4 regions of the Ruegeria sp. CDSB136 genome follow, and region 1 is predicted to be linked to each of the others. Evidence: riboswitches for the same ligand, from Rfam matches in the RefSeq annotation. Region 1 holds a riboswitch; each other region holds the start of a gene.
The links. Region 1 has a riboswitch for cobalamin ahead of AC2FIR_RS16325 (DUF1636 family protein). Riboswitches for the same ligand answer to the same signal wherever they lie in the genome.

Region 1 (7,330 bases):
AGTCGTCATCGCGCAGTTCAGGCTTGCCACGTTCGGGTTGCAGCGCGACCAGCGCCTTGCCCCGGTGAAGCGCGGTGAAATGGAACGCGCCATCAACAAAGGTCGGATCATCCTCGGGCTTGCCCCAGACTGTTTGCAGGTCCGTATTCAGTTGATCCGGCAAGTGTGCAAGCGCGGCCTGATAATCTTCGAGCGACCAGGCAATCCGGGCGTCCAGCAATGTGTCGGCGATCGGTTCGGCAGGGGCTGTGTCATACCCGGCGCATTGCAAATCTGACAGCATCGCTTCGGCTGATGCCAGCGCATCAAGGCCCACCGCATGGGCCATCTGCCAGTCCTTGCCGGGGTAGGTGGACAGAACCAGAACCGGCACCTGTTCCGCTTTGGGTCGGTCGTTCAGATTCAGCCAGCCGGTTACACGATCAATGATCGCTTCGATCCGTTCAGGTTCAGCGCGGTGGGCAAAGCGGGAATACTCCAGGTGCGGATCGCGTTTGCCCGGTTCCTTGAATGAGGCGATGCCCGCCGAGATCCGCCCATCCACTTCGGGCAGCACGACGTGCATGGCAAGGTCGGCGGGGGAAAGACCGCGTTCGGCCTCGGCCCACGCTTTGCGGCGTGAAGTTGCCAGAGCGACCTGGAAAACCGGCACACCCGCCGCGTCAAGCGGAGAGGTTCCCGACGCACCTTTGCCCGAGAAGGAGGTGGCATTGATGATCGCAGAAGGTTCCAGTGCAACGGTGTTTTGGCGCATCCAGTCGGCGGCAGCAGGTGCCTTGAGGGAAGGGGCGAACATGCCCATTGCCTCGAACCCACGCGCACGCAGGCTGTGGATCAGGGCGGCGACCGGGCCGGTGTCGGCGGAGGTCAGGTAGGCGCGATAGAAAGTGACGATGATGCGTTTCGCATCGTTCGTAAATGCGGTTTCTATCTGGATTACGCCGCGGTCAGGGCACCAAACACCGCATTCGGGAAGGGTTTTGGCCCCCATCACCGGCCCGGCATAGAGACCTGCCGCCAAGGCCATCTGCGCCAAAGCCGCCTGCGCCGCGACCTCGCCGCCAGTGTCGCACAAATGTGCCAGCCGCCGTAGGGTCGAGACGGGCAGGGTAGAATAGTCGTCCAGCCGGGTATCCACACGCCCGTCGGCGGGCAGAACCGCCAGCGCGATGCCTTTGGCCTGCGCCAGCGCAAGAACCTGCTGCAGCCCGTATGACCAGTAAGGTACCCCACCAATCAGGCGGATCAGGATACCTTTTGCGCCGTCAAGCGTTTGTTCCACATATGTGTCAACGGACAGAGGGTGTTTCAGCGCCGTCAGATTGGCCAACCGCATCGTCGGCATTCGCCCTTCCGGCCCACCGCCGCGATGCCAGCCTGCCGCGAAAGCACCGAGATCGCTGTCCGAAAAGGACAACATCACCAGATCCGCCGGGCTCTGGCCCAGATCGGTCGGGGTCTCGGTTTCTTCAAGCCCGTGGCTTTCGCGGAAGACGACGTGCATGGCTTACTCGGCGGCCTCGGTCACACCCACGAGGATATCCCGGATTTCGGCCTCTTTGATGTCGTCGTGCTCGGCAATGACCACAAGACGCGAGCGGCGCTCCTCGCCGGGTTCCCAGGGGCGGTCGTACTGATGACGCACCCGGGCACCGACAGCCTGAACCAGCAGACGCATCGGTTTGCCGGCAACTGCCGCATACCCCTTGACGCGCAGGATGTTCAGTTCCCTGGCCAGACGTTCGATCTTGGCAACCAGATCGAGTGGGTCACTTTGCTCCGGCAGTTCGACGATGATGCTTTCGAAATCGTCATGTTCGTGGTCGTGGTGACCGTCGTGATGCGACGGACGCGCGTCCATGTCATCCTCGGCTGCGGCTTCCAGACCGAGCACGACGCGGACGTCTACGACGCCTTCGGCAACCTCTACGACGGGCAGCGGGCGCGGGGCCTCGGCTGCGATGATCTCTTTGGCTTTGGCAACACCCTCTGGCCCGGCCAGATCGGGCTTGGTCAGCAGGATGATATCGGCGCAGGATATCTGATCCTCGAACACCTCGGAAAGAGGCGTTTCGTGGTCGATCGAGTCATCGGCCAGGCGCTGGGCATCCACCGCCTCGACATTCGGAGCGAAGCGACCTGCCGCGACCGCCTCGGCATCGGCCAGAGCGATCACGCCATCCACAGTGATTTTTGAGCGGATATCGGGCCAGTCAAAGGCTTTCAGCAGCGGCTTGGGCAGGGCGAGGCCGGAGGTTTCGATCAGAATGTGATCGGGGCGCGGGTCCAGCGCCATCAGCGCTTCGATGGTCGGAATGAAATCATCGGCCACGGTGCAGCAGATGCAGCCGTTTGCCAGTTCCATGATGTTCTCTGCCGGACAATCGGGAATGGCGCAGGATTTCAGAATATCGCCATCGACGCCCACGTCGCCGAATTCATTGACCACGACCGCCAGACGTTTGCCCTGCGGGTTCTGCATCAGGTGCTTGACCAGCGTTGTCTTCCCCGAGCCCAGAAAGCCGGTGATCACAGTGACGGGTAATTTCTCAAGAGTGCTCATTTCAGGGCTCCAATCGGGGGAATGCGGGAGGCGCAGTTTTTGCGGAAATGTTCGGGGCGCTCACGCCATTTGACCAAGCCGTCCTCGGTCGCCAGATATTTGGTCGCACCGTCGACAATGGCGTCAACGTGTTCGGCTTCGTTCAGGTTCTCATAGACAAAGGTCCAGCGACCCGGTCCACCGCGCAGCACGATCGAGCAGCCCTGATCGCAGTTCGACAGGCATTCGACGGGTTTCAGCGTGATGCCTTCGGGCAGGTCGGCCTGTTGCAGCGCTTTGTGCAGCAATGTGCCGGGGCGTTTTTCATCATCCTCGACGGGCAGTCCACGGCGGCACGTGGTACAGACCAGCAACTCGACTGGTGCGGTCTCGGTCATGTCTCTCATCCCCCCAAATCCTCTTCGCGGGGGACGGGGTTTCATGCGGGCCACGCGTCTGCACATGGACCCGACACCGGAACACCCCGCCCGGTTTCTTCTTCGGGTGCTGGCAGGTCTCCCGGCTTGCGGATGTCAGAGACTTGCTCTGGCAGATGTCCCGCCTTCCCGGCCTTTCGGCCAGTGGCTATGGGCACCCTCTCCGGTCACGGTCGCGGGGGCGGCTGCGTTTGACGGAAAAACCGCTGACGCATTCCCTTTTCATCCATCCAGGGATGGACACCAACGGGTCGGACATGCGGCACAGGCGGGGGACTTGTCAAGCTTAAGGATGCGCGGTTTCGCCGCCGGAAGGAAAAAGCGACCTGAGGTGGTCACTCAGCGGCATCGCCGGGCGTTCACGGCGCCCGAAAACCTGCGTGATTGAGGTGTTCCGTGTGATGTTCGCTGATTTTGGAAGGGGTCGGCGGGAACCGGACGGGCGGGGCGGATTCGGCTTCAGAACCACTGGGGCAGGCCGCGTGTGGACGTTGCGGCGACCAACCGCCTGTCATTTCGGGCATCGCTAAACTGAGGGATTGGGGTTTCGTTGATTAAGTAACCGCCGTTCCGACCGGCTCGGGATACTCCATTTCAGTATTCGCGCAAGACCCGGCAAAAACGACCGCTTCGAGATCAAATCTGATGGCCGTCTTGCTGTGCACAGAGTAGCCAGATTTTTTGCAAAATTATGCCTCAAACTGCCCTTAGCGGGCGTCGGCGAACAGAATATGCCAGGAAACAAAAAATGAAAAAGTTAGCAGCTTTTCTTGTGTACTTACCCGTCGCTGCAGTTGCGGAAGACCGGGTGTTCGAGTGTGAAGCGGCGGATGCAAAATATCCGGAAATGGCGGCCACGCTGGTCAAATACGAGGGCCAGAACAAAGGGCATATTACCATTGGTGATATCGACAATAAGGCTGAGGTGTATCCCGGCCTCGACACCCTGACTTACCTGTATATCGGTGACGGCTTTACCCTGAATTACAACGTGAATCTCAAGACTGGCACGTTTGACTATTCGGCTTCGGGCAGCAAATCCGGATGGGGCAAAGGCAGCTGCAAGGAAGTTGTGGCCCAGTAATTCGCTAATGCCCGGTCTGCGGGTTGGGCCTTTCGGTTGCCGAGAAAAGTACTTGCCTGGTTCCGTCCGGAGGCCAATGTAGTTGGCCGTGGATGGAACCCGGTTAAAAGCGGCCGATCCGGTATGTGTCCAAGCCATTTGGGCGGCGTGCCAACCAATCAAATCTTTTGATCAGCAAGGTTCGGCACGCCCCGAACACGCCGGCGCGATTGATCTACCAGCGCTGAAGTTATTCGCGTTGGACCAGATATCCCGCGCCACCCGCCATGTTCCGTCATCTTCAAGATGGTAGATATTGATGCCATGGCCGGTGGAAACAGTGGCAGGACCCGAGTCACGCGGAACATCGGTGGCGGTAAACTCATAACGCTCAAACGCCCAGCTCGCTGCCACAACAAACTCCACTGATTGCTTTTTCCAACGGGTGTGAACGGCGTCGAAATACCCGCGCACCCAAGGCCCGACCTTGGCTTTGCCTTTCATGACAGGCGCGCCGGGTGCGATGAACACCACGTCATCAGTGACCGTCTCAAGGAATTGATCCAGTTTGTTCGAGTTGATCGCTGCAAGATACGCAGTGTGTGCGGCTTGCGGAGTCTCGGCTTTGGTGTCGGGCAGCGCCGGTGCCGCGATAGCCAACCCTATTCCAGTAAAAAGCATTGTCATCCTGATAGTCATATCGGCCTCCAAGCATTTGTGGCGATTGGACCTTGCCGGTTGTTCAAACCCGCCTGTCAACGCAAAACGCATTGCAGGACGATCGCATTGCAACGCAATCCGACAGGCTTTTAGGGCAATCGCAGTTTTAGATAGCTACACCACTGATTGTTCAATTCGCATCAGGTGTATTTCTCGACAATAGTCACATTTGGTGTACCTTGCGAGGCAGGAAAAAACAGCAATCATTAAGTATGTCTACTGAATGAATCTTATTGACTGGCATAAGTTGCCGCCGCTTACGACCCTCAGGGCGTTCGAGGCGACCGGCCGTTTAGGCGGCTATTCTGCCGCGGCACGTTCACTGAACGTAACCACTGCCGCAATTGCGCAACAGGTGCGAAAGCTTGAGGCTGATCTAGGGATTCCACTTGTGCGCCGAGAGGGCCGCGGACTTGCTTTAACCGAGGCCGGTTGGACGCTGGCCAGCACACTCAACGACGCATTCGAACAGATCGCAAAAGGCATTGATGATGTGACGGCTCAGGAGGCCGCTCGCGGTGTGAGTGTGTCTACGACTGTCCGATTTGTCGACGCGGTCATCATGCCACGTCTTGGCGGCTTCTGGGCGGAACACCCCGGCATCCAGGTGTCCTTCGCTGCGGAAGGAAATTCGTGGGACGTCGATCTCGAAGCCTTTGACATTGCGATACGCGGAGGCCCGCCAAACCATGTTTGGAGCGGCGCGGCCCAGAAACTGCTTCTAAAGTCGCCGTTCGTATTATGCGGCACACCAGAGCTTGTCAGGTTGGGTGCGAAAAACCTGACCGATGTGCCGTGGATACAGGACAAGAGCATCGGTTCCCAAGTCTTTGAAGGTGTCGTCCGGGACTTCGGCCTGCGCGTCGACGACCTTCAGCTTGTTGATCCGGGGGGATCGAAGTTCGAGCTGGACGCCGCCTTGCAAGGCTACGGATTGCATCTAAGCCCTCTAGTGACCGTCAAAAAGTACCTGGATAATGGCAGACTGGAAGCTATCGACGTGCCGCCGAAATGGGTGGCCTGCTACTTTGCGGTCTACCGAAAGGGGCGCATTTCCGATCAGGTAGGTGCTTTCCTGAAATGGCTTGAAGTGACGTGCGCACCACTTTCTCAGGAGGCTTGAGAACCTCGAACTGGATTCCGTCCAACGTCATATCGGGCACTGGCCCGTCATTATGTTCACGCTATCGGGCCGGGGGCTGATCAGAGTTGCCTCGTGCAGGATTGGTTTTTTTGATTTCAATCGCTTATCCTTGCCGGGGATCATTTGGAAACAGGAGGTTCACGTGAACAGCTCTATCTCTGATGAGGCGATGGCGCGGCTCCCGTTTTGGGTGACACCTCCTGGGGAAACAGACGGCTTTCTGATCGTTGTTGGGTTTCTTCTTGTCGTTGTCCTGCTGGGTTTCGGCGCATTGTATTTTACCGTGCAAGCCATTCCCGACCGAATGGCGGCAGGCGCGCACAAGGTTCAAATGCAACTGGTTGGTGTGCTTGGGTTGATCTCGCTGTTCACACTGAACAATGCGTTCTGGATCGCCGCCATTCTGATTGCCGCTGTGCCTCTGCACGAGATATTCCCGCTCAGGACCGAAGTGGACCTTTCGGAGAGCCACGATGCTTGAGTTGGTATTCTCTGCATTGATCACGATTGTCCCGGATTACCTGTACCGCCGCTACAAGCAGGGCAAGAGATGGGGCCATGAAATAACCCTGTTCAACGTCTGGTATGAATTGCGGTGGGGTTTGACCGCCTGTGCAATACTGGCCGTTACGCTGATCACAGTGATCTTCTATTTTCACCCCTCAACGCGGAACGTGTCCGCCGCATTTCGCACGGTTACCATACTGTCAGATCGCGGTGGCCGCGTCTCAGAGGTCTATGTCGCCAACAATGACGCGGTTGATGCCGGTGACGCCATTTTCCGGTTGGACACGACCCGACAAGAAGCAGCAGCGGATACCGCTCAACGCCGTATAGAAGAGATCGAGGCCGCTTTGGGCCTGACTGCAACAGAAATTGCGGCAGCCGCCGCTGGTGTTGATTCGGCAGAAGCAGATCTCGCGCAGGCCACAAGCGATCTGGATCGACGCCTAGAGCTTGCCGAGCGAAACGATACTGTCGTGAGCGAGCAGGAGCTGGAGCGGTTGCAGACGGCAGTGTCCGGGGCGGAGAGCCGTCGCGCAGCCGCACTCGCGGCACTCGATGGTGCCAAGCTTCGCCAAACCTCACTTCTTCCTGCGCAGCTTGAAAGCGCGCGCGCCGTGCTTCGGGAGGCCGAAAACGAGATATCGAAATCAACCGTATTCGCTGAGGTGGACGGGGTTGTGACCCAATTCCTCCTGAAGCCGGGCGACATCGTTAACCCAATTCTGCGTCCCGCTGGTATTCTGGTGCCAGACGTCTCAGGACAAGGGCGTTTCATAGCGGCTTTCGGTCAGATTTCAGCCAGCGTGCTCAAGCCCGGCATGCTGGTGGAAATCACCTGCGCATCCAAACCCTTGACTATAATCCCGATGGTCGTGGACGAGGTGCAAGACGCGATTGCTGCGGGGCAATTCCGACCA
Region 2 (7,330 bases), on a different contig from region 1:
CCCCGGTTCAAGTTGAAGTGAAGCGCCGTCCAGCACTGGTGGCTGGCCGAGATATGCAAAACAAATGTCTTCAAGCTTGAGGATCGTCATAGATAATCCAGGAACAGCAGGCCAAGGCAAACGGTGCACAGCATCGCGGCGAACATGTGATCGCGTCGGGTCATGTTAAAGTCCTGCAGCAACAAAAGACGCCCGGAAAACCCCCGGCATTTCATCGCCGCCAGAATCCGCTCTGACCGTTCAATCGCGCGCACCAGCATCATGCCGACCAGATACCCGAAGCTTCGGTAGGTGTGCCAGTTTGTGCCGGGGCGAAATCCGCGGATCTTCATCGCGCCGCGCAGGCGCAGGTATTCTTCCCGCAACACCTCGATGTAGCGGATGGTGAACATCAAAAGATGCACAAGCACCTCGGGGCAGCGCAGCTTGTGCAAAGCGTGTCCCAGGGTCACAGGTTCCATCGTTCCGACCAGAACCATCAGCGCAAGGATGACCGCGTTGGCCGTCAGTGCAATCTCGACAGCTTTCCAAAGGCCCTGCCAACTGGCCGGAAAGCCAAAAACCGTGAACATCGCGTCACCGGGCATTGAGAATGGCAGCAACACCAGCATGAAGATGATGAAACTGTCCATCATGGCCATACGCTTGAGGGTCCGGCCGACTGGCAAGCGTGACATCACCAGTAACCCAAGCGAGACGGACAAAGCGCCGATCAGCGCCGGAACACTATTGAGGGCAACCGTGACGATGGCAAAGATGCAGGCCAAAACGATGCGCATACGGGGATCGTAGTCTCCGATCATCCCGAAATGGGCGGCTCTGCCTGCCTCGGCCAGTGTTTTGGCCTGTGGTTCCAGCGCATGTGCCATCAGGTGGCCATCTTTTTGCGCGCGGCCAGATAAAAGCCGATGCCGAACAGACCAATGATATAACCAATACCACCCAAGATGTTCTGCAGATCATTGTGCTCGCGGTAGGCAGCGATCTCGCGCCGCAGTGGGCGGGTTTCGTCGCGCACCGCTTTGGCGATGGCGGCGCGTTCCTCATCCGAGAGCGAGGCCACAGTCACCGCTGCCGCGCCATCCGCAGATGCAACCGGCGTGGCTGTTTCAGAAAGCTCGGCTTCGACCCCCATGATTTCGGCCACTTCGTCGGCCGGCATGGCAACTTCGGCGACGTGCCCTGCACCCAGATCTGCCCTGAATGTATGAGTCACAGCTCTGGTCGGGCTGTAGAGAAAGAAACCGTCCGTATCGGTTACTGTGCGTCCCAGTTCAGAGCCGTCGGGGCCATAGACGATGACTTCCTGGTCTGCGGCCATATCGCCATTGGAAAACCCCAGCTCGCCTTCGATTGCGTCGCCTGCCGGAAAAACGCCCGCTATAACCTTGTGCGCAAGAGCCGGGAGCGGGGCGAGAGCAAGCGTACAAACAAGGATCAACTGTTTCATGTGGACGCAACCTTTACAAAAAGTTCCGGTTTGACCTTGCGGGCCAGAAGAACGGCAAAACCTGTCAGCACGGCCTCGATAGCCATGACGGGAATGTGGGCGAAAAAGACAAGCTTGGCAGCGGGCAGGAACTCATCGCCGGACAGCGCCAGCGAGACCGCGACAAAAGCCGTCGTGGCGGCGATCGAAAACGCGCCGCCGATGCCGCCCCAGATCGCCCCATGAACAGGTGAGCCACGTGCGATCAGGCGACCAAAGATCATCCAAGTCAACACCGCCGGAAGGGCGATATTCACCGTGTTGATCCCCAGCACGGTCAATCCGCCAAAACCGAAGAACACGGCTTGCAGCAGCAAGCCGACAAAAAGGGCCGGAAAGGCGGCCCAGCCGAGCAGAAGCCCGGCCAGACCGTTCAGAATCAAATGCACAGACGACGGGCCAATCGGCACATGGATCAGCGAGGCGACAAAAAAGCTGGCCGACAACACGCCCGCCGTGGGAATGCGATCCAGATCCAGCGATTTCAGGCCCAATGCGATCCCGCCAGCCGCGGCGACCGCACCGCCGATCACGACAGGGTTTGAAAGGGCTCCGTCGACGATGTGCATTCAGGCTTACTCCAGATCCCAGGCGCGGATCCAGATGACCGCATCCTGGCTCAGCTCTTTGCCTTCATGCTCGGTTTCCGGACCCACGCCCAAAGCGGCGAAGCCCCAGTACCCGGCTTTTGGCACACCAAAAGTGAAATATCCGTTGTCATCCGAAATCGCGACCAACGCGCCGCCCGGCAATGGGGACACGGTGGCGTCCTTCGCGCCGGTGCCGGTCATGTCCGGTGCTGCGGCGATGTACTCGATTTCGATTTCTGCGCCGGCGACGGGCTGTCCCTCGCTCAACACGCGACCGGTAAAGGTTGACCCGGCGATGATGTTGTAAGGCTTGTTCAGCGGCAGAATCTCGGTGGCCAGCCCCTGCGGCTGATCCCAGTCGGTCGGCAGTTCGTTTCGGTTGAGGTAAGCCTTGGTGATCTGCTGGATATAGATATCCTCGGATTCTTCGTAGTAAGGCGCAGGAACTGTAACCACCACATAGTCACCCGAGCGTTTAACCGGAACCGAGCCCAGGAACGCTTTGGCAATGTTGTCCGGTCCTTCAAAAGTGGTTTCTTCCAGCGTATCCATCAGATCGGTTTTTTCACCGTTGTGGATTACAAAGAATTCTTCCGGTCTTTCCAGGGTCATCACGTGACCAGCTTCAAACGGGTGCCAGAAAACCAGTTTGACCGGAACGTCACCGGGGCGTTCGATCATCGTGTCGTCGGTATATTCCAGCAGGAAATGGGCCTGCGCCAATGCAGGCATCGCCAAAGCAGCCGTTGCAGCCACCAGCAGTTTTTTCACAAATCGAGTCCTTCTCACGTCGCGCCTTCCCCGGCACAATTCTGCTTTGACGATGGGGAACGCGAAGCCATCTGCCTTGTCGGGCAAACAGATCCGGCGCACACCCCGTCGCCGATGATGAACGCCCCTTCCAAGGGCGCATGTTCGGCAGGTCTCCTGACTTGCGGGTCAAAGCGCTAAACTAACCTTCCCGGGATACCCCAGTGGCATTATCAGCCGCGCTCGCCGCCTACAGTTGCGGGGGCAGTTGCAGAGTTGGCGAAATGTGCCGCACTGCATTCCCTATTGCTTCCGAGGATGTCCCCGGAACCGAACATGGCGCGTTCATGCCAGAATATGTAAGACACGGTCAACAATTGATTGCGGCGTTGCATGGGCCATTTGCGAAATCAGAAATTGCATGTTCGCGCTTGCTACGCGGTTTGGTATGCGCCACCGCGAGTGTGTGTATTTTCCTAGATATCTTTCCGCGGTCAATAGTCGTCGGTTCAGTTCGCGGACTTGAGATTTTGGGCCTGAAACTGCGGGCGTTGACTCGCGTGTAAAATTGAACTCGCCGCAAATATGTAGGGTCGCTCCGATGCACAAAAGGTCCGACCCGTCCAGCGTCCGACGCAGAAGCAGAGTTGTTGTATTTGTCGCCGTGTTCACGCTACCATCGGGCAAAACAACAGTGCAGGTGCCTCGTGACCACAGAAACAAAACGCCCGCTTACCCTTCGCGATGTCTCGGAAGCGTCGGGGGTATCCGAAATGACGGTCAGCAGGGTCCTGCGCAATCGGGGTGATGTATCGGATGCGACCCGAACACGGGTTCTGGCCGCCGCAAAAGAGCTGGGTTACGTGCCCAACAAAATTGCGGGTGCGCTGGCATCCAGCCGGGTCAATCTGGTCGCTGTCATCATCCCGTCACTGTCCAACATGGTCTTCCCCGAGGTCCTGACCGGCATCAATCAGGTGCTGGAAGACACCGAATTGCAGCCAGTGGTCGGCGTGACCGATTATTTGCCGGAAAAAGAGGAAAAAGTCCTTTACGAGATGCTCTCGTGGCGGCCTTCGGGCGTGATCATCGCGGGTCTGGAGCACACGGAAGCGGCCCGGGCGATGCTGGATTCCGCGGGCATTCCGGTGGTCGAAATCATGGATACCGACGGCAAACCCGTGGATGCGATGGTCGGCATTTCGCACCGCCGTGCCGGCCGCGAAATGGCGCAGGCCATTCTGAAGGCCGGATACCAGCATATCGGCTTCATGGGGACCAAGATGCCTTTGGACCACCGCGCGCGCAAACGTTTCGAAGGCTTTACCGAAGTTCTGGGCAAACACGGGATCGAGATCGAGGATCGCGAGTTCTATTCCGGCGGCTCAGCACTGGCCAAGGGGCGCGAGATGACGCAGGCGATGCTGGAACGGTCGCCGGAACTGGATTTTCTGTATTATTCCAATGATATGATCGGCGCTGGCGGACTGTTGTACCTGCTGGATCAGGGGATAGACATCCCTGGTCAAATCGGGCTGGCGGGGTTCAACAATGTCGAACTGCTGCAAGGTCTGCCCCGCAAACTGGCAACCATGGATGCCTGCCGGCTGGAAATTGGCCGTCAGGCCGCAGGGATCATCGCCGCACAGCTAGCCGACCCGGAAGCCGAGATTGAAACCCGCGTAACCCTGACGCCAAAAATCAGCTACGGCGACACACTGAAGCGGCGTTAGAGTCTTGGCACTGCCGAAACTGGACAACCGGACAGCCCGTGCGGTGTTCATGGATCGTCACTTGCTGTCCGAAACCCCGTCGGGCAGCGCAAAGGGCGCGGATCTTCTGGACCTGATCCGACGGCTTGGTTTTGTTCAGTTGGACAGTATCAACACCGTGGCCCGCGCCCATGACATGATCCTGTTTTCGCGCAGGTCCACCTATCGCAGCACACATCTGAAGCGCCTGTATGAACGGGACAGGGCGCTGTTCGAGCATTGGACACATGACGCCGCCGTTATTCCGATGGAGTTCTACCGGCATTGGCACCTGCGCTTTCAGCGCGACGCCGATTTGTTGAAAGCCCGCTGGAAGAATTGGCGGCGGGATGGATTTGAACAACAGTTCGCCTCGGTTCTGCTGCACATCCGCGATCACGGTCCGGTATCCTCGTCCGATGTGGGAAAGGACGAAAAGAAAGGATCGGGCGGCTGGTGGGACTGGCACCCGTCCAAAACCGCGCTGGAGTTCTTGTGGCGCTCGGGCGCGCTGACCGTCATTGGCCGGGACGGCTTTCAGAAACGCTACGACCTGACCGAACGGGTGATCGAAACTCATCTGTGCCCCGGTCATGCACCATGCGACGCCGAAAAAACGGTGGACTGGCTGTGCAACGCCGCCCTCGACAGGTTGGGGTTTGCAACATCGGGCGAACTGGCTGCGTTTTGGGATACGGTCAGCGCGGCCGAGGCGAAAGACTGGTGCGCCGCAGCCCAAAAAAGCGGCGAGATTGAAGAAATCGAAATCAGCTGCGCGGATGGGCGTACAAGGAAAGTGCTTTCCCGCCCGGGCTTGGTTGAAGAGGCCCGTGAACTGCCCGCGCCACCGGGCAGGATTCGCGTGCTCAGCCCGTTTGACCCGATGCTGCGGGATCGAAACCGCGCCGAACGCCTGTTCGGGTTTCACTACAGGATCGAAGTGTTTGTGCCCGCGCCCAAAAGAACCTACGGCTATTATGTCTTCCCCCTGCTCGAAGGTGATCGGCTGATCGGCCGGATCGACATGAAGGCCCACAGGGATAGCGGCGAATTGCGGGCACAATCCGTCTGGCCCGAGCGAAAGTTGCGCTGGTCAGAGGCGCGCACCCGGCGTCTGGAGGCCGAGCTGGACCGGGTGCGCAGGTTTGCCGGCCTTGATCGTGTTGAGCTTGCCGACGGCTGGCTGAAAGACCCTAAATAGGCTCTATTCAGCCTTTGAAAGGGTCAGGTGGATCGGTTCAAGACCGTCAATTCCGCCATCAATCACATCACCGGCCTGGACCGCACCAACACCGGCCGGGGTGCCTGTCATGATCAGATCGCCCGGACGAAGGTGATAGTAATTTGAAAGATGGCTGACGATCTCATCTATTTTCCAGATCAGCTCATCCAGGGTCGCATCCTGCCGGACTTCACCGTTGACGCTCAGATGAATGCGCTTGTCTTTGTCCGGCGACCAGCTCTCCGACCGGGTCAGCGGCGCAAAAACGGCACCGTTTTCCAGATCCTTGCCCAGATCCCACGGGCGCTGTTTGTTCCGTTCACGGATTTGCAGATCGCGGCGGGTCATGTCCAGCGCGCAGCCATAGGCAAACACCGCGCCCAAAGCCTGCTCGCGACTGACGCGGAACACCGGCTTACCGATTGCAATCGCCAGCTCCATTTCGTGATGATAGTTTTCGGTACCCGGCGGATATGGCACGGTCGCTCCGGTCAGGATGGCGTTTGGTGCGGACTTGGTGAAATAGAACGGCGCCTCGCGGTCCACTGTATTTCCCATTTCAGCCGCATGGGCCGCATAGTTCCGCCCGACGCAAAAAATCCGGCCCACCGGATATTCGGCCTGCTCGCCGACAACCGGTATCGCAACAGGGTCGGGAAGAGAAAACAGCTTGTCCTGCATGACAGCCCCCAGTTTGAAACATCGCCGGGCATCTTAGGTGTCTTCCAATCACTGGCAAGACGTTGGCGACCGGGATGCGCAACGTTTTGACCTGACATTCAAGACTTCGGGTTTCTTAGACGCATTGACCTTTCGCTCCGGATAACTCTCACTGCCCCGGATATTCAACCACCCGGGACATCCCGGATCAGACGGAAACACGGGGAACAGCATGCAGTGGAACGAATTCGCGGAATGGGGCCGAAAAGTCGCTGACTGGACGCAGAACTACCACGAAACCGTTGGCGACAGGCCCGTCCGGGCACGGTGCGAACCGGGTGAGGTCTTGAATGCGTTACCGTCTGAACCGCCCGAAACCGCCCAGCCCATGGAAGACATCTTCCGGGATTTTGAGCAGATCGTAATGCCCGGCATCACCCATTGGCAGCACCCCCGGTTCTTTGCCTATTTCAACTCGAACGCCTCGGCCCCGTCGGTTCTGGGTGAGTTTCTGGCTAGCGCCATCGCGCCACAATGCATGTTGTGGCAAACCTCGCCCGCTGCAACCGAGATGGAAACCCAGATGATGGATTGGTTGCGGCAGGCTTTGGATCTGCCGGACGGTTTCGCCGGAGTGATTCAGGACTCGGCCTCGTCGGCGACGCTGGCCGCCGTTTTGACGATGCGGGAAAAGGCACTGGCCTGGCAGGGCAACAAACAGGGGCTGTTCGCGCAGAAACCCCTGCGCATCTATTGTTCATCCGAGGTTCACACCTCAATCGACAGGGCCATCTGGGTTGCCGGAATTGGCGAAGACAACCTTGTGCGTGTTCCCATCAAGGGCGACTGGCGCGGAATGGACCCCGAC
Region 3 (7,330 bases), on a different contig from region 1:
CCTTTTCGGGCCGGCAACAAGACCGGATGCTCTCCGGAAAAAGCGCGCATCATTTCCGATTTGCTGACCCACATCGCGTCTTCGATCTCGACCGGATCAATTCTGAGTTCACGGGACAGGGCCTCACCCGCACAGCCGAACATCAACGAGGCCGGAAACGGCCACGGCTGGCTGGCCAGATAGTGAACGGCACCAACCGGCACGCCTGCCTCTTCCATTACTTCGCGCCGCACGGCGGCTTCCAGCGTTTCACCCGGTTCGACAAATCCCGCAAGCAGCGAGTACATGCCTTCGGGCCAACCCGGAGACCGGCCCATCAGGACCGAGTTTCCATGGGTAATCAGCATGATCACCACAGGGTCGGTGCGCGGAAAATGCTGCCCGCCACAAGTGGGGCAGCTGCGCTGCCACCCCGCCTGTGCAATTTCACTGGCAGCCCCGCAACGCGCACAGAACCGGTGCGTTTCATGCCAGCCAATAACGGCCTTGGCCGCTGCCGCAAGCTCGGCATCGCGGGCGCTCAGCCGCGTCATGATCCGGCGCAATTCGGCAAACACGTACCCGTCCGGCAGGTCCGGATGCTGCTGCTCGGACCGGTCTACAAAAGCACCGATATCCGACAAATCCTGCCCATCCGCCGACCAGTCCGATATATCCGCCGCAAAAATCGGTGCATCGTCTTCACGAAGGCCCAGAAATACCGGGCCTTCCACAACCCCTCCGGGACCTTCGCGCACCAGGCTATGTGCCATCGCAACCAATCCAAGCCGGTCCAGACCTTCGCCCTGCACCAATATCTTGCCACGCCAGACCAGCAGGCATTCGGCGCGTGAATCAGTTTTCATCTGTTCCAGCCTGTCCGAATCTCCCCGGAGATGCGCTGCGCGATCCAGGCCCGAGCCGCCAAATGTCACTGTTTCCGCGTTTTTCATTGAATATCCTCAGGGTGTTGCGCACAGGGCTGCCACGACTGCCGAGTTGTTGCAATGCCAATTCATGAACACCGGGACGTGGCAATGCCGCTGAATGGTCCCACCGGCGCCAAGTTATTTGCACTTACTCATTCTTTTAGTGAACATGGCTTAGATTGAATTGCCCAAAGTAGAAAATTGCACCCGACCACTGTTTCATCTCAGCGCCAACATACTTCAGCCGGTCGCATTCGGATTTTGGCCACGACCGATCTGCACATGAATCTGACAGGGTTCGACTATCACGCGGATGAACCGGATCCGGCGCGGGGCTTCACCCGAACGGCCAGTCTGATCCGCGCCGCCAGAGAAGAAGCGCAGAAAGACGGAGCACTGGTATTCCTGTTCGACAACGGAGATGCCCTTCAGGGAACGCCGTTTGGCGATTGGGCGGCAGAGCAGACTGATGACAACCACGTGTTGATGCAGGCCTTCCGGGAACTTGGCTATGACGCAATCGGACTGGGCAACCATGATTTCGACTTTGGCCTGCAAACGCTGAATCGCGTTCTGGACGGCGCACCGTGCCCGGTGATTTGCAGCAATGCCCGGCAATTGACCACCGGGGCCAAATGGAATGACCGCGCTATACTAAAACGCTCTCTTCTGGTTGACGGCGTCGAAACACCGTTTCGTCTGGGTCTTTTGTCGATCCTGCCGCCGCAAACGGCGCAATGGAATGCGCACCGGGTACAGGATGTGGTCGTGTTCGAAGATATTCTGGAGGCCGCGCAAAAGACGGTCGAGGCCCTGCGCACGGACGGCAGCGATGTGATTGTCGCCCTGGCGCATTCGGGCCTTGGACCTTCGGAACCCGCGCGCGGAATGGAGAACGCCGTCATACCGCTGGCCGCGATCGACGGGATCGACGCCATTGTTGCAGGCCATACGCATCTCACACTTCCCGGCAAGGATCACGAAGGGCTGGATCATACGGACGCAACCCGGGGGCATGTACATGGCAAACCGGTTGTCATGCCTGGCGTCGCCGGGACGCATCTTGGCATCATTGACCTGCATGTGCAGAAAACCTCTGCCGGGCGATGGAAGGTTGTCGGGCAGCAGGTTAAGCTGCCGCCTGTTCTCTCCCGGCACGGGAACGGAGCGGTATCCGAAGACCCCGGAATGCAGCATCTGTTCAGTTACGGCCACGAAGAAATCCGTGCGCTGGCCTCAAGACCCGTGGGCCACACCGGTCAAAGCCTGCACAGCTATTTCAGCTTTTGCGCACCAGATCGGGGCCTCGCGCTGGTCGCCAGCGCCCAGGCAGCGGCATTGAACCTCCATCTGGACGAAGACCTGCGGGGGCTTCCACTGTTGTCCGCTGTTTCGCCCTGCAAGTTCGGAGGCCGCGCGGGACCGCGCTCCTACACGGAAGTACCGCCCGGAAAGGTTCGGTTGCGCAATGTTTCGGATCTTCATTCTTTCCCGAATGAACTGCGCGCCGCGCTTGTCACCGGCGACATGGTCCGTGACTGGCTTGAAATGTCGGCGGGCATTTTCAATCAGGTGGATGAAGGAGCTGTCCGCACTCTGACCGATGAAACACGGGCCGGGCATAACTTCGATGTGCTGTTCGGCCTGACCTATCGGATCGATCTTTCCCAGCCGGCGCGTTTTGATTCTCACGGAATGCTGGTCGATCCCGCTGCAAACCGTGTCCGCGAGATTTGCTGCGGTGGAATCCCTGTTGAACCCACCCAGAAATTCGTTGTGGCCCTGAACAGTTACCGGGCCAGCGGCGGCGGACACTTCCCTGTTGCGCATCAGGCCCGGCAGATCAATCTGCCGGCCTTACCCATCAGGCACGTCCTGCGCGACTATCTTTCGGGGGGATTACCGGGCGACCCGATGCAATCTGCGCCCTTCCCCTTCAGCCTTGTCCGGCTTCCCGGGCACGCTTCGATTCTGAAAACCGGGCCGGGAGCAAGGGCGCATCTTTCCGAACTGGACGCATACGATCCGCATGTGCTGGGGCATGACCCGGAAGGCTTTCTGCGGATCAGACTGTCACTCTGACGGGTTGTCTTCCTGGCGCAACTTCCCTATATCGACGATTGAGAGGTTGGCGCGGGCGAGCGCCTCGCCAACCTGGTCAGGTCCGGAAGGAAGCAGCCACAACGAGCCCCGCTTGGGTCGATGTCCAACCTCTCACTTCATCCCGCAATCGTCACATCTTTCCGGTCGGAACGGACTTGCTGCTCCGCAGACTCGATCAGCCTCGGCCAGACCGCTTTGTTTTTGCGCGCAAAAACACCAATGTGGCCAATGGATTTCAGCCCGAAATCCTTTGGTTCAAGCACATGACGGTTGGCGTCCGGGCCGTATAGCTCGGCCAGCCTCCAGACCGCATTTTCAGGCACCATCTGGTCGTCCGAAATCGCAAACAGGTCAACCGGACCACCGGCCCGCGGCCAGGTCGCTGCGGGCAGGCTTTGGCCAATTTCAGGCAAATAGCTGTTCGGCGAGGTGCACCATTTTCGCCATTGCCAGTAGACCTTTGACGGCAGGTCCGAGCCAAACCCAATGGCCTTGCCGGGCAGATACCCCAGCATATGAACTGCAAAAGGCGCATGACCGTACCAGAAGATTCCGGCCAGCCCCCTGTAGGGCCACGGATGATCCGACAACGTAACCAGGCCTGAACACACACAAATCATCCGGTCGACCTGATCCACATCCGATTGCAATGGCCCAAGCATACCCCCCAGCGAATGACCAATGGTCCACTGCCGCGCACTTGGGAATCGCCGCCGCATCTCGGCCCGGGCCGCGGGAATATCGACCAGCGCCCAATCGGACATGGTGACACGCGAATCCTTCAGGCGCCCCGATAACGATTTTCCGAAATCGCGGTAATCATAGGTGAGGCAGGCAATGCCCTGCTCTTCCGCCAGCCACCGGGCAAAATGCTGATAATAGTCCTGGGGAACGCCGGTCGCGCTGTTCAGAACAACTACGATATCAGGCGCTGCAACAGGCAGGTACAGGCGACCCGACAGCATCGCCGTCCCGGCGGGAAATCGTATGTCTTCGGTCAAGACCCGTTCCTGTATGTCCAACATCTCATGCTCCGCTCTCAACTGAACAGTTCAGTTCACCTATCTGTCAGGCCAGTCGCCCGCTCAAGTCAACCCGGTGCAAACATGACCAAACGTCCGCTTTCCCGACCACGCATCGGACCAAATGCCTCGGCCCGCGCTATGCGCTTGACTCGGGGACCCGGCAACCGCTAGCGATGAGGCGATGGTTTCCGCGCCCTTTCCGGGGCCGGGATGAAAAGGGAACACGGTGCGGTTCTGTCTGGCATTGCCGGAAGGAACCAAGGCCGAGACTGCCCCCGCAACTGTAAGCGGTGAGCAATGCCGAAACACCACTGGCCGAAGGGCTGGGAAGGTCGGCAAAGCGATGACCCGCAAGTCAGGAGACCTGCCATCGATACTGAAACCGAAACTCGGGCGGGGTGTCCGGGCAGGTCCTGATGGCATAGCCCCGTCACACCTGATCCTTGCCCCGCGCCGCGCGCGGAGGGCGCATTATGATCTGGAAGACAAGGACACACGAATTTTCTGCCACTGTGTGCCAGCGCACCGGCAAACCCTGTCCGGCACTGGCGCAAATGGCGCGGGCTCTGACGCGCGCCGTGGCAAGCGCCGGCCCGGCCGCAACCCCGCAATTCGCCATTGAAGGCAGCAGCGAGCTTGCCCATTGCCCCGAAGGGTGCATGGCCCGGTTCCACGCGCGGCCAGACAAAATCCGGGTGTTTTGCGGAACGAATGAGGAAACTCCGGGCGACAGGTTGGAGGATTATGCAGACATGATGTTCTGCGCAGAGTTCCGTGCGCTGCCGTCCGCAATTCTGTCGGACCCGCCCTGCGCCATGCTTGAAGCTTCGGCCCTGGCAGGTCGCCAAGTAGCGGCCCAGGCCGGACATTTGTCGGCCTGACCTACGGGTCCGCGCTGGCCGGAATCAATTGCGTGGCCCATGCCAGTTGTGCATCTGTTTCAACCGCACAGGGCCGCACCGCCCTCAACCGTTTCAGGGCTGCACCCGGTTGCTCGCCGCATTCGACCATCAGGCGCAACACCACCATTCCGGACCGGCCACAGCCGCCCCGGCAATGCACCAGAATGCGCCCGCCCCCTGACAGAGCATGGCGGACGGCCGCGCTTACATCGGGCCAGCGCGCAGTCACGGCGTCGGGGGGCGCACCGAAATCTTCGACCGGCAGATGGACCCAGCGGCAGGCGCGCGCCTGAATGTCGGTTCCGAAGTCACGCGCGCCGTCCTGCAGCATCTCGACTTCGGTCGTCATTGAAATGACAAGACCGGGCTTCCAGTCGGAAATCGCATTCAGGTCCTGGGCATATTTACCCCCACGCCCCGGCATTGATGTCAGGGCCAGAGTACCTCCTCCGACCTGCAGCGCATGAATAATCATCTGAGACATGCAACGCGCCCTCCTTAATCGTTACGCACAAGAATCCGGTCAAAAATGCTTTCGCCTTCATTTTTACGCGCATCCCGAAGCATTCCCAAATGAATTTCGCGAACCGGCTGTGGACGCAGGCGGCGGCGCACTCTACGCTGCACTTCTGATACGAATCCGACAGAGCAGAAATGACCGACACGCCCAGCCCCGCTTATCAGGTTCTTGCCCGCAAATACCGCCCGGAAACCTTTGCCGACCTGGTTGGTCAGGATGCCATGGTGCGCACCCTAAAAAACGCGTTCGAGGCAGACCGGATCGCGCAGGCCTTCATCATGACCGGCATCCGCGGCACCGGCAAAACGACAACGGCGCGGATCATCGCCAAGGGCATGAACTGCATCGGCCCCGATGGCGACGGCAAACCGACGACCGAACCCTGCGGCCAATGCGAACATTGCGTGGCGATCATGGAAGGCCGCCATGTCGACGTGATGGAGATGGACGCCGCCAGCCGCACCGGCGTGAACGATATTCGCGAAATCATAGACAGCGTCCGCTATCGTGCTGCCAGCGCGCGCTACAAGATCTATATCATCGACGAGGTTCACATGCTCTCGACCAGCGCGTTCAACGCGCTGCTCAAGACACTTGAGGAACCGCCCGAGCATGTGAAGTTCATCTTCGCGACTACCGAAATCCGCAAGGTTCCGGTTACGGTCCTGTCGCGCTGCCAACGCTTCGACCTGCGCAGAATCGAACCCGAGGACATGATCGGTCTTCTGAACAAGATCGCCGCCGCCGAGGGCGCCCAGATCGCAGAAGACGCGCTGGCGCTGATCACCCGAGCGGCCGAAGGTTCGGCGCGTGATGCAACTTCGCTGCTGGATCAGGCGATCTCGCACGGGGCCGGTGAAACCAGTGCCGATCAGGTCCGGGCGATGTTGGGTCTGGCGGACCGGGGCCGCGTCCTGGACCTGATGGACATGATCCTGCGGGGCGACGCGGCGGGGGCGCTGACAGAGCTAAGCGCTCAGTACGCCGAGGGCGCCGACCCGCTTGCCGTGCTGCGCGATCTGGCCGAAATCACCCATTGGGTGTCCGTGGTCAAAATCACGCCAGACGCCGCCGAGGACCCGACCGTTTCGCCCGACGAACGCGCACGCGGACAGCAAATGGCCGAAGCCCTGCCGATGCGTGTCCTGACCCGCATGTGGCAAATGCTGCTGAAAGCGCTCGAAGAGGTCTCAGCTGCGCCAAACGCCATGATGGCAGCGGAAATGGCCGTCATTCGGTTGACCCATGTGGCCGACCTGCCAAGCCCGGAAGAACTGATCAAACGTTTGCAGGACGCACCTCCACCCACGCCGAACGGAGGCCCCGGTGGCGGCATGGCCGTACCCTCGCACGCCCCGGTACAACCTCAGGCATCGGCAAGGTCTTCCTACGTTTCCGCTCCGAATGGCCCTGCCGGCGCGCCGACTGCGGCCCTGGCACAGGACGTCCAAACCGCTCTGGCGCGCTATCCGACCTTCGAACATGTGGTCGAACTGATCCGGACAAATCGGGACGTAAAGCTGCTGGTCGAGGTCGAAAACGGTGTGCGGCTGATGTCCTACTCACCGGGCCGGATCGAATTTACGCCGACCGATCATGCCCCGACAGACCTTGCCCAACGGCTGGGTTCGGCGCTGCAGCGATGGACAGGCAATCGGTGGGCGGTATCCATTGTGGCAGACGGCGAAGCCGCCACGATCGCCGAGGTCCGCGACGCGGCCGATCTCGCGCTAAGGGCCCAGGCCGAGCAACACCCGCTGGTTCAGGCGGTACTCATGCAGTTTCCCAAGGCGCGCATCAAACGGATCGAAACCCCGGAACAGCGCGCCGCCAAGGTCGAAACCGAGGCTCTGCCCGAGGTCGAAGACGAAT
Region 4 (7,330 bases), on a different contig from region 1:
GAACACGGCGCCGGCCGCCGCACCCGAGGACAGGCCGAACAGGAAAGGATCAGCAAGATCGTTGCGGGTTGTGGTTTGCAGGACGACGCCGACGATGCCCAACCCGGCGCCGATTACGGCCGCGAACAGGGCGCGCGGCAGGCGCAAATCAAACACGATCCGGTGCAACGGCGACATTTCCCCGTCACTCAGACCTGTTCCCAGCAAGACAGCGGTGAACGTGTCGGAAACCGGAATGGATGTGGTGCCGTAGATGGTTGAGATCAGCAAAAGGGCGGCCAGAACGACCGCCCCCAGCAGAAGTGTCAGGCCAAGTCGACCCATATCAGTTGAGATCCGGATGCATGGCCTGCGCCATTTTCAGGATCGCCTCGATATTTGCCGGTCCGGGGGTAAGTTCCTCGTACCGCAGGCCAATCCAGGCCTCGTTCTTGACGGCATCGGTCTGGGACATCACCGGATGCTCCTGCAGAAATTTGAAGGTATCCTCGGCGCCGTTGCCGGTCTGGTAATCCAGCAGCACCAGAAATTCGGGGTTGGCGGCCGCCACCGTTTCCCACGAGGTGCGGCCCCAGCTTGTATCCATGTCATGGGTCACGTTTTCACCGCCCGCTGCGGAAATCATCGCATCGGGAATGGCAAACTTGCCCGCGGTGAAGGGCGCATCAGCCGGACCATCCAACAGGAAAACGCGCGGTTTGGGCAGATCGGCTGTCCGGGTTTCGATCTCGGTCAGTTCTTCTTTCCAACCATCAACCAGTTCCTTCGCCTTGTCTTCGACCTGCATGACCTGGCCCAGGCGCAGAACGTCATCAAACAGCAGGTTCATGCTGGCTTCGGGGCGGTCCTTGTCCAGATGCACGCAGCTTTCGGACAGGATCAAGGTCTTGATGCCAAAGGGTTCCAGCGTGTCAGGGGTCACGTCTCCGCCCGGCTTCATCCCGTAATACCAGCCCGCGAAGAACATATCGGGTTCGGCGGCCACAAGGTTCTCGACCGTTGGGTATTTGGGCGCAAGCTCGGGAATGTCGCCGCGCAGCGTATCGAATTCCGGGCTGGTCTTGTACCATCCGGTGATGCCGGTCAGCCCGACGATCTTGTCCTGCAGACCCAGCGCAAAGGCCATGTCGGTCATGTTCATATCGTGCACGACAATCCGCTCGGGCGCAGTTTCAAAAACCAGCGGCTTGCCGCAATTGTCGACGGCAATTTCTTGCGCCGACGCACCGCCTGCCAGGGCTGTGGTCAGGACCACCGACCAGATCTGTTTCATTCAAAGATGCTCCTAGGGTTAGTTTGAGACCGAGGTTTTTCGGATATCCAGCGCCGGAATCACGCGGCCCTCATGGTGAAAGTACAGGTAGTCGACGCCAAAGGTTTCCCGAACCTGGTCCGAGGTCAGCACATCGGCCACGGGACCAAAGCCCGTGAGCCGCGCGGATTTCATCATGGCCACATGGGTGGCGAATTCGGGGATCATGACGAGGTCGTGGACGATCATAACCACCGTGATGCCCAACTCGGCAACCAGCGACAGCATCCGCCCCTTGGCGTCGGGGTCCAGATGGTTTGTCGGTTCGTCCAGAAACAAAAGCGAAGGGTTCTGTGCCAGAGCGCGCGCAATATGCGCACGTTGACGTTCACCCCCGGAAAGTACGCCCATTCGTTTGTCCGCCAGATCACTCAGACCTGTCAGGTTCAAAACCCTGTCCAGTTCGGCGGCGTGGCCCTCTTTCGACCGATCAGCCCGGATCGGGATTTGCCCCAAGGCCACATATTCCCGCAAAGACAGTCTGCTATCCGGCAGTTCGTGCTGACTGACAACAGCGATCATTCGGGCGCGCTCGTTGGCGGGCATGTGTTTCAGGCTGCGCCCATTGATCAAAACGTCGCCCAGCACCAGTTCGGCCGTGCCGCACAACAGGTTCAGAAGCGTCGTCTTCCCGGCCCCGTTCGGCCCGGCAATTGCAAGGATTGCGCCTTCTTCCAGTTCAAAAGACGCCGCTTGCAGCAGAACATCACCATTCAGCGCATAGTATTCGACGTCACGCACGGCAAGAAATGCAGAGGTCGTCATGAAGGCTCCTCCAAAATCATTCGGGGCAAACGGGAAAGGGTTTTGTCAAAAAGCGCGCTCGGCCTGTCGGACGCGCATGTCCATCCATCGGCACTGTTCTGATATTGCAACGCGAATTCGGCCAAGGCCGCGATGTCATGCGGGGTCCGGATGTCACCGAACAGGTATTGGGCTTTGCCGGCGGCCTGAAACCCAACAGTTGTCGGCTGCGCACACCCGGCCATGCAATCGACCGTGCGAATGGCAAACCCGGAAGGTAGCGCATCTGACAAAGAAGAGCGTATTTTGTCCGCAGACAAATCACCGTTGCATGTCGAACAGATCAGAAGAATATGATCAGTGGCGTCTGACATGGTCCGCTCCACTTGTTGCCAAGCGCGGACAGAAGGTGCTGATCATGTAAACACGTGACTGACGTGCCATCTAAGCCTCCTTCCAGGGCGCCCCGCCCTGGGTTGGTTGAACACTGATGGCAGGTCTCCTGACTCGCGGGTCCTTGCTTGGCCTTCCTTCCCGGCCTATTCGGCCAGTGGGTGTTTGGCGTCGCTCACCGCTTACAGTTGCGGGGGCAGTTACGGACTTGGCCTTCAGGGCCGCACCGTATTCCCTTTTCATCCCTCGGGTCTTCCTTCGGGAACCATCTACTAGCTAAGTGCCTCAGACCCGGGCATGCGTCAATACAGAATTATTGGCAGGACAATCGGATCGGCTGGGCAGGGCGGTGTTCGAATTTCACCGCCCGAGGCTCTCGGATTCAGCGTAGGGGTTCAGTTTTCCAGCAGTTTTAAGACTTGCTCGCGCTCGGACAGGACCAGCAACAGGGCGAGATCGCCCGGTTCGATCTGATCCAGTATTGTCCTGCTCGCCTCGGTCGGGGAAGGCGCGCTCAGGATCTGCTCATCCCGAAGACCCTTGTCCATTGCCGCCTGCTTAATCAGCTTTGGAATCTCACCAAGGTTGCGTCCCCGCAGATAGCCCTCAAGCTCGGCAGCGACGACCACATCCGGCTGGAACCGCAAGGCCGTTTGCGTGACATCGATGATGTCCTGATCGGACCGGTCCCCGGCATGGCTTAGCAGTATGAAGCGGCGCTTTGCCGGAAGTCCGGACAAAGCCTCGCACACCGCTGCGACCGAATGTGGGTTATGCGCAAAATCGACAAAGACACGGGCGCCGTTATGTGAAAACTCGTTGCACCGGCCAGGATTATCTTTGGCGTCTGGCTTGAACCCGGACAATCCGGCGCGAATGGCCTGCATCGGGATATCGAGTGCGCGGGCCAGACACAGCGCAGTCATTGCGTTGAGAATATTGTACCTGGCAGCCCCGCCCATGGCGAGCGGCACATCGTGAACCGAAATCACCGGTTGTTCCGAGAAGCCATCGAAGAACACAATCATCTCGTCCCGCAGGAAGGCACAACAATGTCCTTGCTCGCGGGATTGTTGGATCAGTGCGTTTTTCTGGTCCAGCGAGAACCACCAGATCCTGCAGGACGTGTTCAGTGCCTCATCCCGGACATACGCGTCATCCGCGTTCAGGGCCAGAACGCCATCTTTCTTAAGGGTGCGGTGCACGGCGAACTTGGCATGCGCCAACTCCGGAACCGTGTTGACGCCATACTGACCCAGATGATCATTGGCGACATTTGTGACAGCCGCAGCCGAGGCGGCATGGGTTGGAAGACCCCGGCGCAGGATTCCACCACGGGCAACCTCCAGACAGGCGACTTCAAGCCGCCGGTCGCGCAGCAGCATGCGCGCTCCGCCGGGGCCGGAATAATCACCACGGTCGAGGATGTCGTCGCCGACGCGGACAAACTCGGTCGAGGTCAGCCCGGCAACCTTGCCCGCCGCCCGGGCGATCGCCTCAAGCAGCCGGGTCGTTGTGGTCTTGCCATTGGTTCCGGTGATGAAGGCGACGGGGATGTTATGCAAGGCGTCCCACTCGACTTCATCAGGCGCAGGCAGAGCGTTCCAGGCCCAGATCTGGCTTCCGACCCCGTGGCCGATCGAAATCTTGTCGTCGTCACACAGGATATCGACGCCCCGCGCCGAGGCCGCCTGGATCAGGGCGATCAGGGCCGGATTTGCCTCTTTGGCCATGACGTCGCGGACGTCGGCGATCATCTTGTCGAAATCGCCGGTTGTTTCCCCGACCAGCGCCGCGGCACAGAAATGCCATGCGGTCTGGACCGCAAAGATCGCTGAATATAGCTGATCCATCGGCGCTGAAATCGCAAGGTTCACGCCGCCGGTGAATACCCGATATGTCAGCTTTTCTTGGTGCCAGCCGAGCGCATCCAGCACGCGACGTGCATGATGCTGCCACAGCTCAATGACACGCGAAGACTGCTCCTGGCCAAAAAAGACGTCCATGATTGCGCCCGGGTGATCCCAGAGCAACCCGGGCCCGGTCAGCCGGCGCGCATCGTCTACCCGAAACGCGTCACTGGTCGCGCTGGGGATGGTCAGCGCGGTCTCAAGCTCTTCAATTCTGTCCATTCCGGTGCCCTCGGCTCAATCCGCGTCTTCGCTGATTTCGCGGGCCAGACGCACGCCGCGCTCGTCCCGGATCAGGGCCTGATCGCTGTCGAACATGTCCTCGAAAGAGGTCTCAACAGGGGCAGGCTTGCCGATTGCTTCAGCTTCAGGTGCGTCTCCATCCGAATTGAAGTAGATGATCTGTTTCCAGCAGCGGGTGGTGTCGTCGCCGAATATCACCAGCAGATCGCCGGGAGCTGCCATTTCAAGACCCGCCGTCACCGCTTCGACCTCATCAGGGATGATTGTGATCGCCTCATCCGGCGTGCCGCCTGCAATCAACGCCTGCCGCAGCATCTGAGGAATTTCGTCATGCCCGCGTCCGCGACGGCGGTCGTCAGCCTTGCAGATGAAGTGGTCAAAATGACCGGCCAGCGCCGCGCCCGCGTCCTCGACGTCCTCGTCACGACGGTCACCGGGCATCGATACGACGCACAGCCTGCGGCCCTTGATCTCTAGCTGGTCGGCCAGCGCCGCCATTGCCTTCAGGGCGGCGGGGTTGTGGCCATAATCCAGGATTACCTTGAACGGATGTTCGTCATAAACGTTCATCCGCCCCGGTGCCTGGAAATAGCTGGTGTCAAAGGTCCGCAGCCCGTGGCGGATGTTGTCCAGATCAACGCCAAAACTATAGGCCATGGCGGCAGCAAACATGGCGTTCTGCACGTTGAAGATCGCCTTGCCTTCCAGTGTCGCCGGGATCAGGTGCGACCAGAGCACGGGGATATGCAGGCCATTGTCGTAGATGGTCAGCATGTCACCGTTCATGCCTTTTTCCAGCACGATGGCCTTGCCGCCTTCCTTGATATGTTCTTTCACAAGACTGTGGCCGGGATTGGTCGTGACATAGAAGATCTGACTTGCCCCGGCATAATCCGCCATCTTCAGGCAGTTGATGTCGTCGGCGTTCAGAACGGCCGTATCCGTGGCGCTTTCCACCACGACGCGTTTGACCACGGCAAGCTCTTCAACCGTGTTGATGCCACCCAGCCCCAAATGGTCGGCGGATACGTTCAGACAGGCGGCCACGTTCGAGCGTTGATAGCCCAGGCCCGAACGCACCAGCCCGCCTCGCGCGGTCTCCATCACGGCGAAATCGACCATCGGATCGCGCAGCACGATCTGGGCCGACTTGGGCCCGGTCATGTCGCCCTTGACGCTCAGCTTGCCATCCACATAGACCCCGTCGGTCGAGGTCATGCCAACGGTCTTGCCGCTGGTTTTCATGATATGGTTCAGCATCCGCGATGTTGTGGTTTTCCCGTTGGTTCCCGTGATTGCCGCAATGGGGATGCGTGTCTTGTCCCCGACTGGGAACAGCATGTCGATCACCCGACCGGCAACATCGCGCGGTTGGCCTTCGGACGGAGCTACGTGCATCCGGAATCCGGGGGCTGCGTTTACCTCGACAATCGCGCCGCCGATATCTTTGTAGGACTTGGTGATGTCGTCGATCAGAAAATCGACACCGCCTACATCCAGCCCAACCGCCATGATGGCGCGTTCAGCCATGTCGCGGTTGTCGGGATGAACCACATCGGTCAGGTCGATGGCCGTGCCGCCTGTGGACAGGTTCGCGGTAGAGCGCAAATAGAAAACCTCTCCTTCCGGCAAAACGGTTTCTTCGGTCACACCGGCGTTTTCCATCAGGCGTTTGGCCTGATTGTCGATTTCCAGCATGGTCAGCACTTTTTCGTGCCCGATGCCCCGGCGCGGATCCTGGTTCACGATAGCGACCAGTTCCGCAATCGTATGCTTGCCATCCCCCATCACATGACCCGGAACCCGTTTGGCGACGGCGACCAGCTTGTTGTTCACCACCAGCATCCGGTGATCAAATCCTGTAATGAAGCTTTCAACCAGAATGGCGCGGCTTCGCGAGTGTTCCTTGGCCTCGGCAAAACCGGCCTCGACCTCGGATTCCGAGTTCAGATTGATCGATACTCCGCGGCCGTGATTGGCATTCAGCGGTTTGACCACCACCGGAAATCCGATCCGGCCAGCTGCTTTTGCGGCTTCGCGGGCCGAATAGACCATGCGCTGTTGTGGCACCGGCAGGCCCAGATCGTTCAGCAGATTATGGGTATCTTCCTTGTCGCAGGAAATCTCGACCGAGATATGTTTGGTCTCGGACGTGATGGTCGCCTGAATGCGTCGCTGATACTTGCCATGCCCGAACTGAACCAGCGATCCTTCGTTCAGGCGGATCCATGGAATGTCACGTTCTTCGGCGGCCTTGACCAACGACCCGGTCGAGGGACCGAATTCCTTGCGTTGGGCACGCAGAACAAAGCTGCGCAACTCGTCGTCCCAATCGAAATCGGGATCGAAATCATAGTCCAGGGCGTCCTTGAGGTTTTGCGGCAGCAGGTGCATCAGCAGGCGCATCGCCAGTTTCCCGGCATCAAGTCCCACGTCGCGCTGGCGGTATTCGTAGACCATATTGTACTGGCCGGGTTCGCCCGTGCCCCGCGTCCGGCCAAATGTCACATCCGTGCCGGCCACGTTCTGAACCTCGATGGCGCAATGTTCCAGCACGTGACCCAGCCAGGTGCCTTCATCCTCGCGCAGACGGCGGATAAAGCCGCCGGGCTCGCGGTAGGAACAGCCATGCTCGGCAAGGCCGGGGAGGGCCGCGACCAATGCGTCGATGAATTCGGGGCCTATTCGGGCCGAGGGCCAATCTTCCAACAATCCCAGATCAATGACG

Region 2: another riboswitch for cobalamin. It lies ahead of AC2FIR_RS15785 (DUF4198 domain-containing protein); the one in region 1 lies ahead of AC2FIR_RS16325 (DUF1636 family protein).
Region 3: another riboswitch for cobalamin. It lies ahead of AC2FIR_RS03255 (hypothetical protein); the one in region 1 lies ahead of AC2FIR_RS16325 (DUF1636 family protein).
Region 4: another riboswitch for cobalamin. It lies ahead of AC2FIR_RS08280 (DUF1636 family protein); the one in region 1 lies ahead of AC2FIR_RS16325 (DUF1636 family protein).

Annotation. Positions count from the first base shown of each region.
Region 1 is NZ_JBXWOP010000015.1:74,950-82,279, forward strand. Features, by position in the region: gene cobN (cobaltochelatase subunit CobN) at 1-1,504, opposite strand, end outside; gene cobW (cobalamin biosynthesis protein CobW) at 1,508-2,563, opposite strand; gene AC2FIR_RS16325 (DUF1636 family protein) at 2,560-2,940, opposite strand; cobalamin riboswitch at 3,035-3,242, opposite strand; gene AC2FIR_RS16330 (hypothetical protein) at 3,728-4,063, shown strand; gene AC2FIR_RS16335 (YybH family protein) at 4,235-4,741, opposite strand; gene AC2FIR_RS16340 (LysR family transcriptional regulator) at 4,986-5,885, shown strand; gene AC2FIR_RS16345 (hypothetical protein) at 6,049-6,387, shown strand; gene AC2FIR_RS16350 (HlyD family secretion protein) at 6,380-7,330, shown strand, end outside.
Region 2 is NZ_JBXWOP010000014.1:124,187-131,516, reverse strand. Features, by position in the region: gene AC2FIR_RS15805 (energy-coupling factor ABC transporter ATP-binding protein) at 1-90, opposite strand, end outside; gene cbiQ (cobalt ECF transporter T component CbiQ) at 87-869, opposite strand; gene AC2FIR_RS15795 (NikL family nickel/cobalt ECF transporter subunit) at 869-1,450, opposite strand; gene cbiM (cobalt transporter CbiM) at 1,447-2,058, opposite strand; gene AC2FIR_RS15785 (DUF4198 domain-containing protein) at 2,065-2,850, opposite strand; cobalamin riboswitch at 2,980-3,179, opposite strand; gene AC2FIR_RS15780 (LacI family DNA-binding transcriptional regulator) at 3,537-4,562, shown strand; gene AC2FIR_RS15775 (winged helix-turn-helix domain-containing protein) at 4,567-5,781, shown strand; gene AC2FIR_RS15770 (fumarylacetoacetate hydrolase family protein) at 5,785-6,483, opposite strand; gene AC2FIR_RS15765 (pyridoxal phosphate-dependent decarboxylase family protein) at 6,695-7,330, shown strand, end outside.
Region 3 is NZ_JBXWOP010000002.1:169,830-177,159, reverse strand. Features, by position in the region: gene nudC (NAD(+) diphosphatase) at 1-932, opposite strand, end outside; gene AC2FIR_RS03270 (bifunctional 2',3'-cyclic-nucleotide 2'-phosphodiesterase/3'-nucleotidase) at 1,110-2,990, shown strand; RNA gene ffs (signal recognition particle sRNA small type) at 3,030-3,128, shown strand; gene AC2FIR_RS03260 (alpha/beta hydrolase family protein) at 3,128-4,036, opposite strand; cobalamin riboswitch at 4,202-4,422, shown strand; gene AC2FIR_RS03255 (hypothetical protein) at 4,510-4,917, shown strand; gene AC2FIR_RS03250 (protein-tyrosine phosphatase family protein) at 4,919-5,422, opposite strand; gene AC2FIR_RS03245 (DNA polymerase III subunit gamma/tau) at 5,593-7,330, shown strand, end outside.
Region 4 is NZ_JBXWOP010000006.1:64,079-71,408, forward strand. Features, by position in the region: gene AC2FIR_RS08265 (FecCD family ABC transporter permease) at 1-324, opposite strand, end outside; gene AC2FIR_RS08270 (ABC transporter substrate-binding protein) at 326-1,273, opposite strand; gene AC2FIR_RS08275 (ABC transporter ATP-binding protein) at 1,292-2,077, opposite strand; gene AC2FIR_RS08280 (DUF1636 family protein) at 2,074-2,430, opposite strand; cobalamin riboswitch at 2,532-2,734, opposite strand; gene AC2FIR_RS08285 (Mur ligase family protein) at 2,845-4,581, opposite strand; gene cphA (cyanophycin synthetase) at 4,597-7,330, opposite strand, start outside.